Regions from separate parts of the Streptomyces sp. NPDC002324 genome, predicted to be linked through region 1. Evidence: riboswitches for the same ligand, from Rfam matches in the RefSeq annotation. Region 1 holds a riboswitch; the other holds the start of a gene.

What was found. A riboswitch is a leader RNA that binds a small molecule or an ion and turns the genes downstream of it on or off. The one in region 1 is predicted to bind S-adenosylmethionine.
Region 2: linked by a shared signal. The riboswitch ahead of ACWCRJ_RS02040 (aminotransferase class V-fold PLP-dependent enzyme) and the one ahead of thrC (threonine synthase) in region 1 are both predicted to bind S-adenosylmethionine.

Annotation. Positions count from the first base shown of each region.
Region 1 is NZ_JBSFCF010000006.1:182,282-188,944, reverse strand. Features, by position in the region: gene ACWCRJ_RS11510 (DUF3263 domain-containing protein) at 81-308, shown strand; gene otsB (trehalose-phosphatase) at 325-1,185, shown strand; gene ACWCRJ_RS11500 (alpha,alpha-trehalose-phosphate synthase (UDP-forming)) at 1,220-2,638, opposite strand; gene ACWCRJ_RS11495 (glucosyl-3-phosphoglycerate synthase) at 2,924-3,868, opposite strand; SAM riboswitch class I at 4,000-4,146, shown strand; gene thrC (threonine synthase) at 4,164-5,456, shown strand; gene ACWCRJ_RS11485 (MoaD/ThiS family protein) at 5,585-5,860, shown strand; gene ACWCRJ_RS11480 (cold-shock protein) at 6,323-6,529, shown strand.
Region 2 is NZ_JBSFCF010000001.1:475,417-482,079, reverse strand. Features, by position in the region: gene qcrB (cytochrome bc1 complex cytochrome b subunit) at 1-1,197, shown strand, start outside; gene trpD (anthranilate phosphoribosyltransferase) at 1,354-2,418, shown strand; SAM riboswitch class IV at 2,709-2,823, shown strand; gene ACWCRJ_RS02040 (aminotransferase class V-fold PLP-dependent enzyme) at 2,941-4,302, shown strand; gene ACWCRJ_RS02035 (protein kinase domain-containing protein) at 4,388-6,628, shown strand; gene ACWCRJ_RS02030 (Lrp/AsnC family transcriptional regulator) at 6,660-6,663, opposite strand, start outside.

The DNA.
Region 1 (6,663 bases):
CCCCACGCACCCGCGCCCGGCAACGCACCCACCCCGCCCCACCCCCTCGCGTTGTCACACCCCTCCGTTACGGTCGTCGCATGGACGAGCTGGGCACCCGGGAGCAGGCGATCCTCGCCGTGGAGCGGCAGGGGTGGGAGGGGCCGGGGGCCAAGGAGCGGGTCATCCGGGAGCGGCTCGGTCTGGCGCCGGTGCGGTACTACCAACTGCTCAACGCCCTGCTCGACGACCCCCGCGCCCTCGCCCACGACCCGGTCACCGTCAACCGGCTGCGAAGAGTCCGGGAGGCACGCCGGGCCGAGCGATGACGGATAGGGTCGAACCATGGGCAGCCACAAGGACGCAGAGAACCCCAAGGCCACCTTGCCGACACCCGTGACCCCGGCCGGGCGGGACGCGCTGGACGCGATCCTCGACCGCCCGAGCGGCACGGTGATCGCGCTCGACTTCGACGGCACGCTCGCCCCGATCGTCCCCGACCCCGAGCAGGCCCGCGCCCACCCCGACGCGGTCGCCGCCCTCGCCGCCCTCGCCCCCAAGGTCGCCTCCGTGGCCGTGGTGACCGGCCGCCCGGCGGCCGTCGCCGTCCGCCACGGCGGCTTCGCCGGTGTCCCCGGGCTGGAGCGCCTCGTCGTCCTCGGCCACTACGGCGCCGAACGCTGGGACGCCGTCACCGGCACGGTCAGCGCCCCCGCCCCGCACCCCGGTGTCGCGGCGGTCCGCGCGGAGCTGCCCGGCTTCCTGGACGGCGTCGGCGCGTGGCAGGGGACCTGGATCGAGGAGAAGGGACGGGCGGTCGCCGTCCACACCCGCCGCGCCGGCGACCCCCAGGCCGCCTTCGACGCACTGCGCGCCCCGCTCACCGACCTCGCCGCCCGGCACGGCCTCATCGTCGAACCCGGCCGCATGGTCCTCGAACTCCGCCCCCCGGGCATGGACAAGGGCGTCGCCCTCCGCGAGTACCTGGCGGAAACCGCCGCCGAATCCGTCCTCTACGCCGGTGACGACCTCGGCGACCTCCCCGCCTTCGCCGCCGTCGAGAAACTCCGCACCGAGGGCACGCCCGGCCTCCTGGTCTGCAGCGGCAGCGCGGAGGTCACCGAACTGTCGGAGCGGGCCGACCTGGTGGTGAACGGCCCGGAGGGGGTCGTCCGCCTCCTGGCGGGCATCGCCGGGCACGTATAGCGAGGAGACGAGGAGAGGGCCCGGCCTCCCGTAGCTACCGGGCCTCCTCCAGCGCCCTCAGCTGGTCCAGGAACCACTGCGTGGGCGGCAGCGCGGTGGCCGCCGCGACCAGCCGCTTGCCCCGCTCCGCCCGCTCGGCCGCCGGCAGGTTCAACGCCTCGTCCAGCGCGGCCGCCGTACCCACCACGTCGTACGGGTTCACCACCACCGCGTCGTCCCCCAGCTCCTCGTACGCCCCGGCCTCCCGCGACAGCACCAGCACGCACCCCCGGTCGGAGATCACCGGCACCTCCTTGGCGACGAGGTTCATGCCGTCGCGGATGGGGTTCACCAGGGCCACGTCCGCGAGACGGTACGCGGCGAGGGAGCGTGCGAAGTCGTCCTTGAGGTGGAGGATGACCGGGGTCCAGTCCGGTGTCCCGTACAGCTCGTTGATGTCGTCCGCGACGCGCTGGACCTCGGCCATGTAGTCCCGGTACACCGCGAGGTCCTGGCGCGACGGGTACGCGAAGGCGACATGCACGACGCGCTCGCGCCAGGTCGGCCGGTCGTCGAGGAGCTGCCGGTAGGCGTGCAGGCCGCGCACGATGTTCTTCGACAGCTCGGTGCGGTCGACGCGGACGATCGTGCGGCGCGGGGTGCCGTCGGGCGCCGTGCCGATCTGCTCCCGCAGCGTGACGATGCGCTCGTCGACGTCCCGCTGGTGGGCGCGGGTCCGCAGGAACTCGGCGTCGGCGCCCAGGCCGTGCACGCCGATCCTCGTGCCGGACGTGGCGTCGGGGCCGAGGACGGCGTGACAGCAGGCGGTGAACGCGTCCGCCCACCGCCGGGTGAGGAACGCGGCGCGGTCGGCGCCGAGGATGCCGTCGAGCACCTGTGCGGCGATGTCGTCGGGGAGCATCCGGAAGTAGTCGACGGGCGCCCACGGGGTGTGCGAGAAGTGGCCGATGCGCAGGTCGGGGCGGAGTTCGCGCAGCATGCGGGGGACCAGGACCAGGTGGTAGTCCTGCACCAGGACGGCCGCGCCGTCCGCCGCCTCGTCGGCGAGCGCCTCGGCGAAGGCGCGGTTGTACGTCTCGTACGCCGCCCACTGCCGCCGGAACTCCGCGTCGAAGGCCGGTTCCAGGGGGGTCTGGTAGAGCATGTGGTGCACGAACCACAGCGTGGAGTTGGCGACGCCGTTGTACGCGTCGTGGTGCACGTCGGCGGGGATGTCGAGCATGCGCACGCCCGGTTCGCCGATGCCGCGTCGTACGGCCTCGCGGTCGCCGTCGCCCAGGGCGGAGCAGACCCAGACGGCGCCGGAGGACGGGTCGATCGCGGAGAGGCCCGAGACGAGACCGCCGCCGCCGCGCTTCGCGCCGAGTGTGTCGGTCCTCTCGTCCAGCGTGTAGGTGACGGGTCCCCGGTTGGACGCGACGAGTACGTGGGCCGAGCCGTGCGTTGATGCCATAAGGCTCAACCTAGCCCGGGGGTTCGGAGGTCAAACGTGCGGTTCGGCCGTATACAGGAGTGCCTCGGGGGGTGGGGGGTGCGGGTGCGTCGGCGGGTGCGGGTCCGGTGGGGCTTCTCGCGCAGTTCCCCGCGCCCCTGAAAAGCAGGGGCTGCGCCCCGTGCTTTTCAGTGCCGACGCCGGCACCTTGCAGGCCCGCAGGGGCCTGGGCTTTTAGGGGCGCGGGGAACTGCGCGAGAAGCCCCACACACTCGCACCCGGCGACGAAAACCGCACCCCCTCCCCCTATGCCGCCTTCCGCTCCGCGTACTCCGCGATCTCCACCATCGGCGGCCGTTCCTCCAGGTCCACCGAGTACGTCCGCGGCTCGAACCCCTCCCGTCCGCGCTCGAACTGGGTCAGGACGGGACGGATCAGGTGGCCGCGGGCCAGTCGGAGCTGGGCCGTGCGGTAGATCGCCGCGGACATGCGGCCCAGCGCCTGCCCGTCCTGGTGGCGGTGTTTGCGGACGCCCACGTCGACCTGGGACAGGGCGTCGAGGCCGACCAGGTGCAGCGCGTCGACCAGCATGCCCAGCTCCACGCCGTAGCCGACGGGGAACGGGAGCCGCTCCAGGAGGGAGCGGCGGGCCGCGTACTCGCCGCCGAGGGGCTGGACGAAGCCGGCCAGCTGGGGCCAGTGCATGTTGAGCAGGGGGCGGGCCATGAGTTCCGTCACACGGCCGCCCTGGCCGGCGGCGGAGCCGAGGGGACGGTCGTACATCGCCTTGACGAGGTCGACACCGGGGTCCGTCAGCAGCGGGCCGACGATCCCGGAGACGAAGTCGGACGAGAACTCCCTGAGGTCCGCGTCGATGAAGCAGACGACGTCACCGCTCGTGACGAGCAGGGACCGCCACAGGACCTCGCCCTTGCCGGGCACGGCCGGGACGCGGGGCAGTATGTCGTCGCGGTGGACGACCCGCGCGCCGGCCGCCGCCGCGACCTGCGACGTCCGGTCGGTGGAGCCGGAGTCGACGACCACGATCTCGTCGACGAGCGGGACCTGCCGCATGAGGTCGTGGCGGATGATCGCGACGATGTCGCCGACGGTCTCCTCCTCGTTCAGTGCGGGCAGGACCACGCTGACCGACTGGCCGCAGGCGCGTTTGGCGGCCATGATCCTGTGGAGCGGGCGGTCGGCCATGGACCAGGAGCGGGTACTCAGCCAGCGCTCGACTTCCTTCAGCACAGTGCGCGGCTCCTCTGCGTTCATCTCGCGGTTCGGACGGCTCTCTCAACTGTCCTGGCCTTCGGTTACAGTCTTGGACAACGCTGGTGACCATCGCATGTCGGTGCCCGTCGGCGTATACAACCAAATACCGCTCATCCAGAGGGGCAGAGGGATACGGCCCGATGAAGCCCCGGCAACCCTCCAGCCGGTCTGACCACGTTGTCGTGGTGAGGCTCCCGGCTCGGGAAGGTGCCAAATCCGTCTCACGGCGAAGTGCGTCGTGAGGAAGATGAGGAGAAAGGGCCTCGCCTCCATGGCTGCGCAGACTGTTGCAAGCACCACCGATTCCACCTCCACAGTAGACCTCGGGCCCGCCGCCGCCCTGAGCTGTCGGGAATGCGGTCACCGGGTACCGCTCGGACCGGTCTTCGCCTGTGAGGAGTGTTTCGGGCCTCTGGAGATCGCGTACGACTACTCCGCGTACGACACGGAGGAGCTGCGGAAGACGATCGAGTCCGGCCCCGCGAACATCTGGCGGTACGCGCCCCTGCTGCCCGTCCCGGCCGACGTGGCGACCAAGCCGAACATCAACCCCGGCTGGACCCAGCTCGTCAAGGCCGACAACCTGGCCGCCGCGCTCGGCGTCGACGCCGGCAAGCTGTTCATCAAGGACGACTCGGGCAACCCGACGCACTCCTTCAAGGACCGTGTCGTGGCCCAGGCGCTGGAAGCCGCCCGCGCCTTCGGCTTCACCACCCTCTCCTGCTCCTCCACGGGCAACCTGGCCGGTGCCGTCGGCGCCGCCGCAGCCCGTGCCGGCTTCCGGTCCTGCGTGTTCATCCCGCACGACCTGGAGCAGGGCAAGGTCGTCATGGCCGCGGTCTACGGCGGCGAGCTGGTCGGCATCGAGGGCAACTACGACGACGTGAACCGCTTCTGCTCCGAGCTGATCGGCGATCCGGCCGGCGAGGGCTGGGGCTTCGTGAACGTCAACCTGCGGCCGTACTACGCGGAGGGCTCCAAGACCCTGGCGTACGAGATCTGCGAGCAGCTCGGCTGGAAGCTGCCGGACCAGCTGGTCGTGCCGATCGCCTCCGGGTCGCAGCTCACGAAGATCGACAAGGGGCTGCAGGAGCTGATCAAGCTCGGACTCGTCGAGGACAAGCCGTACAAGATCTTCGGTGCGCAGGCCGAGGGGTGCTCGCCGGTGTCGGTGGCCTACAAGGCCGGCCACGACGTCGTGCGGCCGCAGAAGCCGAACACCATCGCCAAGTCGCTCGCGATCGGCAACCCGGCGGACGGGCCGTACGTGCTCGACATCGCACGGCGGACCGGTGGGGCCGTGGAGGACGTGACGGACGAGCAGATCGTCGAGGCGATCAAGCTGCTCGCCCGGACCGAGGGGATCTTCGCGGAGACCGCCGGCGGCGTGACCGTCGGCGTCACGAAGAAGCTGATCGAGGACGGCGTCCTCGACCCGACGCTGACCACGGTCGTCCTCAACACCGGGGACGGTCTCAAGACGCTGGACGCGGTGGCCGGGACCGGCCTGACCGCGACCATCCGGCCCAGCCTCGATTCGTTCCGAGAGGCCGGTCTCGCGTAAGCAGGACCCGTCAGCAAGTCGTTCGGCTGCGGGTAGGCGGGGCTTGTCGCGCCCACGCGGCGGTAGCCGCACATGGAACACGGCCCCGCGCCCCTTAGGTTCGCTGCACTCCCCGGAGGTTTCCCATCATGTCCGTCAACGTCCGCATCCCCACCATCCTTCGCACCTACACCGGCGGTCAGGCCGAGGTCAGTGCCGAGGGCGGCACCCTCGCCGAGGTGATCGCCGACCTGGAGAAGAACCACAACGGGATCGCCGCCCGGGTTCTCGATGATCAGGGCAAGCTGCGGCGGTTCGTGAATGTGTACGTGAATGATGACGATGTCCGGTTCGAGCAGGGCCTGGAGACGGCGACGCCGGACGGCGCGGGCGTGTCGATCATTCCCGCCGTCGCGGGTGGCTGACCCCCGGTCCGTACCCGTCGGTAGTAACCGTCGGTAACTTTGATTACCGAGAGTTCATCGAATTGCCCCCTCCGTGAGAGAAGCGGAGGGGGCAATTCTCTATGGTTGAGCACTGTAGAGTTGGGGAACCCGGTCCGATCACCGTAGTGATTCCATGCCGGATGCATATGTGATTCCGCCGCACGCCCTATATGAAGTAGCCAAAGTGTGCAGGCCTTTTGTGTATTTCGCTCCTTTTGTGGGGCCCGACTTGCCCTGAATTCGGGCGAATTGTTCGTACATTCCCGACCGGTCGTGTCCAGAATTCTCGTCCGATTGACCTGTTGCAGAGGGCAGTTGGACAGATACATTCGGCCGCGGTCGACGCGTTCCGGCGCACACCCCCAACCGTTGGGGGGTGAGGTCTGACCCGGATCCGCGAAGTGTGGATCTGTGCAAGGGCCAGTAATAGGGGAGTTAGGCATGGCTCAGGGCACCGTCAAGTGGTTCAACGCGGAGAAGGGGTACGGCTTCATCGCGGTCGACGGTGGTGCGGATGTATTCGTCCACTACAGCGCGATTCAGATGGACGGCTACCGCACCCTGGAAGAGGGCCAGCGGGTCGAGTTCGAGATCTCGCAGGGTCAGAAGGGGCCGCAGGCGGACATGGTCCGACTCGCGGCCGGCTGAAGTAACGCGCCGGGTTCAACGCAGCGACGTTCTTCGTTCTTCGTAGGAGGGCTCGCACCCCGTTTTCGGGGTGCGGGCCCTCTTGTGTGCGCGGTGTGGGGTGCGCGGTGGGCCGTGATCGGTCCGGGGCGGGG
Region 2 (6,663 bases), on a different contig from region 1:
GTCAACTGGCTGTTCGGCTTCCTGCTGTTCGTCCTCGGCATGTTCACCGGCTTCACCGGTTACTCGCTCCCGGACGACCTGCTCTCCGGCACCGGTGTCCGCTTCATGGAGGGCGCGGTCCTGTCCGTGCCGATCGTCGGCACGTACCTGTCGTTCTTCCTCTTCGGCGGAGAGTTCCCGGGCGGCGACTTCGTGGCCCGCTTCTACTCGGTCCACATCCTGCTGCTGCCGGGCATCATGCTCGGCCTGCTGGTGGCGCACCTGATCCTGGTCTTCTACCACAAGCACACGCAGTTCGCGGGCCCCGGCAAGACGAACAACAACGTCGTCGGCATGCCGCTGCTCCCGGTGTACATGGCGAAGGCCGGAGGCTTCTTCTTCCTGGTCTTCGGCGTCATCGCGGTCATCTCGGCGATCGCCACGATCAACCCGATCTGGACCATGGGCCCCTACCGGCCGGACCAGGTGTCCACCGGCGCCCAGCCCGACTGGTACATGGGCTTCTCCGAGGGCCTGATCCGTGTCATGCCGGGCTGGGAGATCAACTTCTGGGGCCACACGCTCGTCCTGGGCGTGTTCATCCCGCTGGTGATCTTCCCGCTGGTCCTGGTCGCGATCGCGGTCTACCCGTTCATCGAGTCCTGGGTCACCGGCGACAAGCGCGAGCACCACATCCTGGACCGCCCGCGCAACGTCCCGACCCGTACGGCCTTCGGTGTCGCGTGGATCACCTGGTACATGGTCCTGCTGATCGGTGGTGGAAACGACCTCTGGGCGACCCACTTCCACCTGTCGATCAACTCGATCACCTGGTTCGTCCGGATCGCGTTCTTCGTGGCCCCGGTGGTCGCGTTCGTCGTCACCAAGCGCATCTGCCTCGGCCTGCAGCGCCGGGACAAGGACAAGGTGCTGCACGGTCGGGAGACCGGCATCATCAAGCGTCTGCCGCACGGTGAGTTCATCGAGGTCCACGAGCCGCTCAGCCAGGAGCAGCTGCACACGCTCACGGCGCACGAGCAGTACGCGCCTGCCGAGATCGGTGCCGCGGTCGACGAGAACGGTGTCGCCCGCAAGATCACGCGCCTGTCGAAGCTCCGCGCCAAGCTGAGCAAGGGCTACTACGGCGAGGACAACCAGATCGCCAAGCCCACCGTCGAGGAGTACAAGGAGATCACGAGCGGCCACGGCCACCACTGATCGTCCCGCTTCGCCACACCACGGTCGAAGGGCCCCCGTCCGATCTTCGGACAGGGGCCCTTCGCCGTGCTCCGACCTGGATAGGGTGGGCGCATCAGTGATTTCACGATCCGCGCGGCCCTTTCCCGCCCGCGGTGACGACACCCAGGAGCGGCTATGAGCGCTGTGACCCCCGCTGGAGGCGACACCGCGGCGGGCCGTTCCTGGCCGGCGGTACTGAACGCGCTGCTGTCCGGGCACGACCAGGACGCCGGTGCCACCTTCTGGGCGATGGACCAGATCATGCGCGGCGAGGCGACGGACGCGCAGATCGCCGGGTTCGTGGTGGCGCTGCGGGCCAAGGGGGAGACCGTCGACGAGATCACCGGTCTCGTCGACGCGCTCTACGAGCACGCCAACGTGATCGAGGTGGCCGGGGAGACGGTCGACATCGTCGGCACGGGCGGGGACGGCGCCAAGACGGTCAACATCTCCACGATGTCGTCGATCGTCGTCGCCGGTACGGGCGCGAAGGTCGTCAAGCACGGGAACCGGGCCGCGTCGTCGGCCTCCGGCGCGTCCGATGTGCTGGAGAAGCTGGGCGTCAATCTGGAGCTGACGCCGAAGCGGGTGGCCGAGGTCGCCGACGAGGCCGGGATCACCTTCTGCTTCGCGGTGAAGTTCCATCCGGCGCTGCGTCATGTAGCCGCCGCGCGGGGCCAGTTGGGCATCCGGACGGTCTTCAACGCGCTCGGCCCGCTGGCCAACCCCGCGAAGGTGCGCGCCCAGGCCGTCGGTGTCGCCGACCCCCGGATGGCCCCCATCATGGCGGGCGTCTTCGCCGGGCGCGGCAACTCCTCGCTGGTCTTCCGGGGCGACGACGGTCTCGACGAGCTGACGACGACGGCGACGTCACGGGTGTGGGTCGTCCGCGAGGGCAAGGTCACCGAGGAGGCCTTCGACCCGCGCGACGTGGGGCTGGAGCTGGTGCCCGTGGAGGCGCTGCGGGGGGCCGACGCGTCGTACAACGCGGATGTCGCGCGCCGGTTGCTGGGCGGCGAGACCGGGCCCGTGCGGGACGCGGTGCTGCTGAACTCGGCGGCGGCGCTGGTGGCGTTGTCGCCGACGTCCGGGCCGCTGGCGGAGCAGTTGCGGGACGGGATGGCCAGGGCCGCGGAGTCGATCGACTCGGGGGCGGCGCGACAAGCTCTCGAACGGTGGGTCGCTGCCACCAACCGGTAGTTCGTCGGGCGCGGGCCCGGTGGGGCTTCTCGCGCAGTTCCCCGCGCCCACGAGGCATCAGGCCCTGCGGGCCTGAAAGACGGAGGTCGGGCGGGCGAAGGACGGGCGTCGGGCGGGGAGAGGCACGGGGCGCAGCCCCTGCTTCTCAGGGGCGCGGGGAACCGCGCGAGAAGCCCCCACCGGACCCGCACCCGCCGACGAAGCCCGTGCCCTCGACCCGTCACGCGCCCCATTCCGCGATCCGGACACGAGTTGCGGCACGCCGATCACTTCACGTACGTTCCTGATCAGGTCATGAGTGACAGCCCAAAGCCCCGGCTGGCTGTCCGGCAACCCTCCGTCGTGGCGGGGTGCCCCGGGTGAAGACCGGGCCGTAGGCAGCGAGGTCTACGGCAAGCGCGGCTTCGAGGGAGTCTTCCGTGAGCAAGCGAATGCGATAGGGCCGCCGAGCCCCGCCTCCGCGCACCCTTTTCTCTTTTCTCCGCATGCCCTCTTTCGGCATGCCCCTCACGGGAGTTCGCCATGTCTGTCTCCACCCTTGCCGCCGACCGTGCCGTTTGTGCCCCGCTGCCCGTTCTGGGCCGGGATGTCACCGTCCCCCTCGTCACCGGTGGCGAGGTCACCTACGCCGCCCTCGACTACGCCGCCAGCGCCCCGGCCCTGCAGCGCGTGTGGGACGACGTGGCGGCGTACGCGCCCTACTACGGCAGCGTCCACCGCGGTGCCGGCTACCTCTCCCAGCTGTCGACCGACCTCTTCGAGAACGCCCGCAGGACCGTCGCGGAGTTCCTCGACTGCCGGGCCGACGACCAGCTGGTCTTCACCCGCTCCACGACGGACTCCCTGAACCTTCTGGCCGGGGCCCTGCCCGCCGACTGCCAGGTCTTCGTCTTCGAGACCGAGCACCACGCCTCGCTGCTGCCCTGGCGCGACGCCCGGGTGACCTACCTGGACGCGCCGCGCACGCCCGGGCAGGCCGTGGCCACCCTGGAGGCCGCGCTGGCCGGGCGTGACCCGCACGGGCCGGCGCTGGTGTGCGTCACCGGTGCCTCGAACGTCACCGGGGAGATCTGGCCGGTGCGCGAACTGGCCGCCGCCGCGCACGCGCACGGCGCGCGGATCGTGCTCGACGCCGCCCAGCTGGCGCCCCACCACCCCGTCTCCGTACAGGAGTTGGACGTGGACTGGGTCGCCTTCTCGGGACACAAGCTGTACGCGCCGTTCGGGTCCGGCGTGCTCGCCGGGCGCGCCGACTGGCTGCGTGCGGCCGACCCGTATCTCGCGGGCGGCGGCGCCAGCCGCAAGGTGACCCGGCGGACGGACGGCGGCGTGGACGTCCAGTGGCACGAGAGCGCCGCCCGCCACGAGGCCGGCTCGCCCAACGTCATCGGCGTCCACTCCATCGCCTCCGCCTGCAAGGCCCTCACCGAGGCCGGGTTCGACACGCTGGTCGCCCGGGAGCGGTATCTGATCGACGCCGTACGGGCCGGGCTCGCCGAGGTGCCCGAGGTGCGGACCCTCTCCCTCTTCGGGGACGACGCCCCGCGCGTCGGCGTCCTCTCCTTCGTCGTCGAGGGCTGGAACAGCTCCCACTTCGCCGCCGCCCTCTCCGCCGAGTACGGCATCGGCGTACGCGACGGCCTCTTCTGCGCCCACCCCCTCGTCCGTACCCTCCTCGGCAGCGATCCGCAGAACCAGGGCGAGTGCGGCGCGCCCGAGGCGGAGCCCGGCGAGCGCTCCCTCAACGCGATCCGGGTGAGCTTCGGCGCGGGCACTCCCGACGAGCACGTGGAGCGCTTCGTGCGCGCCGTGAAGGAACTCGTACGGGACGGCGCGAAGTGGAACTACCGTACGGAGAACGGCCGTTGTGTTCCGGCCGTCTGACCCGAACCGGCTGATCCCCTGACGTGTCCCCGACGTATACGCTCCCCTCGGCAGCCGAACGGTGGCGGTGGACAGGGGAGCACGGGTGCACGGGGTGCGGGCACTGCGCGAGACGGACCCTCGGCGGATAGGCCCCTACGAGGTGCGGGGCAGGCTCGGCGCGGGCGGTATGGGCGAGGTCTACCTCGCCGAGGCGAGCACCGGGGCGCTGGTGGCCGTGAAGGTGGTGCGGGGCGAGCACGCCGAGGACCGCACCTTCCGGGCCCGCTTCCGGCACGAGGTGCGCGCCGCGCGGTCCGTCGGCGGGAACGGCACGCACACCGCACGGGTCGTCGACGCGGACACCGAGGGCGAACGGCCCTGGATGGCGACGGAGTTCGTCGACGGGCCGAACCTCCGCGACGCCGTCCTCGACCGGGGGCCGCTGCCCGAGGAGGCGGTGCGCGTGCTGGCCGCCGCGCTCGGCGGGGCCCTCACCGCCATCCACGCCCAGGGCATGGTCCACCGCGATCTCAAGCCGTCCAACATTCTGCTGGCGGCCGACGGCCCGCGCGTCATCGACTTCGGGATCGTACGGGCGCTGGAGGGCACGGCCCTGACCCGCACCGGGACCGTCGTCGGCTCGGCCGGCTATGTCTCGCCGGAGCAGATCCGCAACGGTGCCGAGGTGGGGCCGCCGAGCGACGTCTTCTCCCTCGGCGCCGTCCTCGCGTACGCGGCGGCGGGCCGTGAGCCCTTCGGTGAGGGCAAGGACGCGGTCGTCCTGCTGCGCATCCTCACCCACGACGTCGATCTGTCCGGCGTGCCGAACGGCATCCGGCCCCTGGTGGAGTCCTGCCTGCGCGCCGAGCCGGGCGAGCGCCCGACACCGCAGGAGGTCGTCGCGGCGGCCGGGCCCACGAAGGGGGCGTCGCGCAAGGGGACGGGGGAGGAGTGGAGCACCGCCGTCGCCGGGTGGTCCGGCGCCCAACGGTGGCTGCCGGAGCGGGACTCGGGGGAGCGGGAGAGCGGGGTCGAGTACGTGGCTCCGGTGACGATGACGGACGCGGCGGCGCCCGGGACGTCCTTGCCTCCCGGGGATGCTCCGTCGCCCGCGGCGGACGTCTTACCGGCGGCACAGGGTCTTCCGCCGGCGGTGGCGGAGGTGCCCGCCCGGCTCTCGCCCTCGCGGCGCGGGGTGCTGCGGGCTCTCACCGGCGCTGCGGCGGTGGCGGCCGTCGGCGGTGGGGTGGGCGGATGGCTGTGGACGCGGCAGTCGGAAGCGGGGGACGACTCGGCGACCGGGAAAGGGAGCCGTGGGGCCTCCGGGACGGCGGCGCCCGCGAGAGTCGCGTGGAAGGTGCCGGTCGGGCAGGTGGTCGACTCGTCGGGGCCCTGCGGAGCGCTGTCGCCCGACGGGAAGACGCTGTACGTGTCGGTGGAGGGCGGACAACTGCTCGCGCTCGCCACGGCCGACGCCCTGCCGCGCTGGACGGTGCGGTTCGCGCGCGAGGGGGCGGAGTTCGCCGCCATGTCCCCGCCGGCCGTGGCCCCGGACGGCACCGTCCTCGTCGTCACCGCGGCGGGCGGGGGCGCGTCCGCGCGCCTGGAGGCGGTCGGAGCGCGGGGCGGGCGGAAGTGGTCGCGCAAGCTGCCCGGGAACCGCAGGGACGTTCCCGTGATCGCCGGCGACCACGCCCTCGTCACCTACGGCGGCTCCGGCGGCGGGGGAGTGCGGGCCTACGACACAGGCGGCGAGACGGTCTGGGACGTACCGATCCCCGGGGGACCCGACGTGGCCCCGCTGGTCGTCGGGGACATGGCGTACGTCGGAGGGTACGACGACCGGTTGCACGCCCTCCAGGTCGCGGACGGCGCCGAGGTGTGGAAGGTCCGGCTGGGCGGCGACGTCGCCCGGCCCGCGTACCTCCTGGACACGCTCGCCGTGAGCACGAACGACGAGCAGAACATCCTGTACGGCGTGAACGGTGACGGTGAGACCGTGTGGCAGGCCCATGGCCGGGGCGGCGGCAACGCCTCGACCACGACCGTCGTCGCCGACGTCTTCGTCGCGGTGCAGCGGGACCTCCTGGTGGCGACCAGCGCCGACGGCAAAGCCCGGTGGACGTACCCGGGTATCGAGCCCCTGCCCACCCCGGTGGAGCGCGCCGGTGTCCTCTACCTGCGGTCGGGCAGCGAGCTGCACGCCGTCGACGGCGACGGGAGCCGGCTCTGGAGGCTCACGGTCGGTACCCAGGCCGGCAACGGCACCGGCCCGGTCGTCGGCGCCGCCCGGCTGTACACCGTCACCTCCGAGGGCATCGCGGCCGTCGACCTCCCCGCCTGACCCTCGCCGGAGCGGCCGGCGCGAGAGGCCCCTAG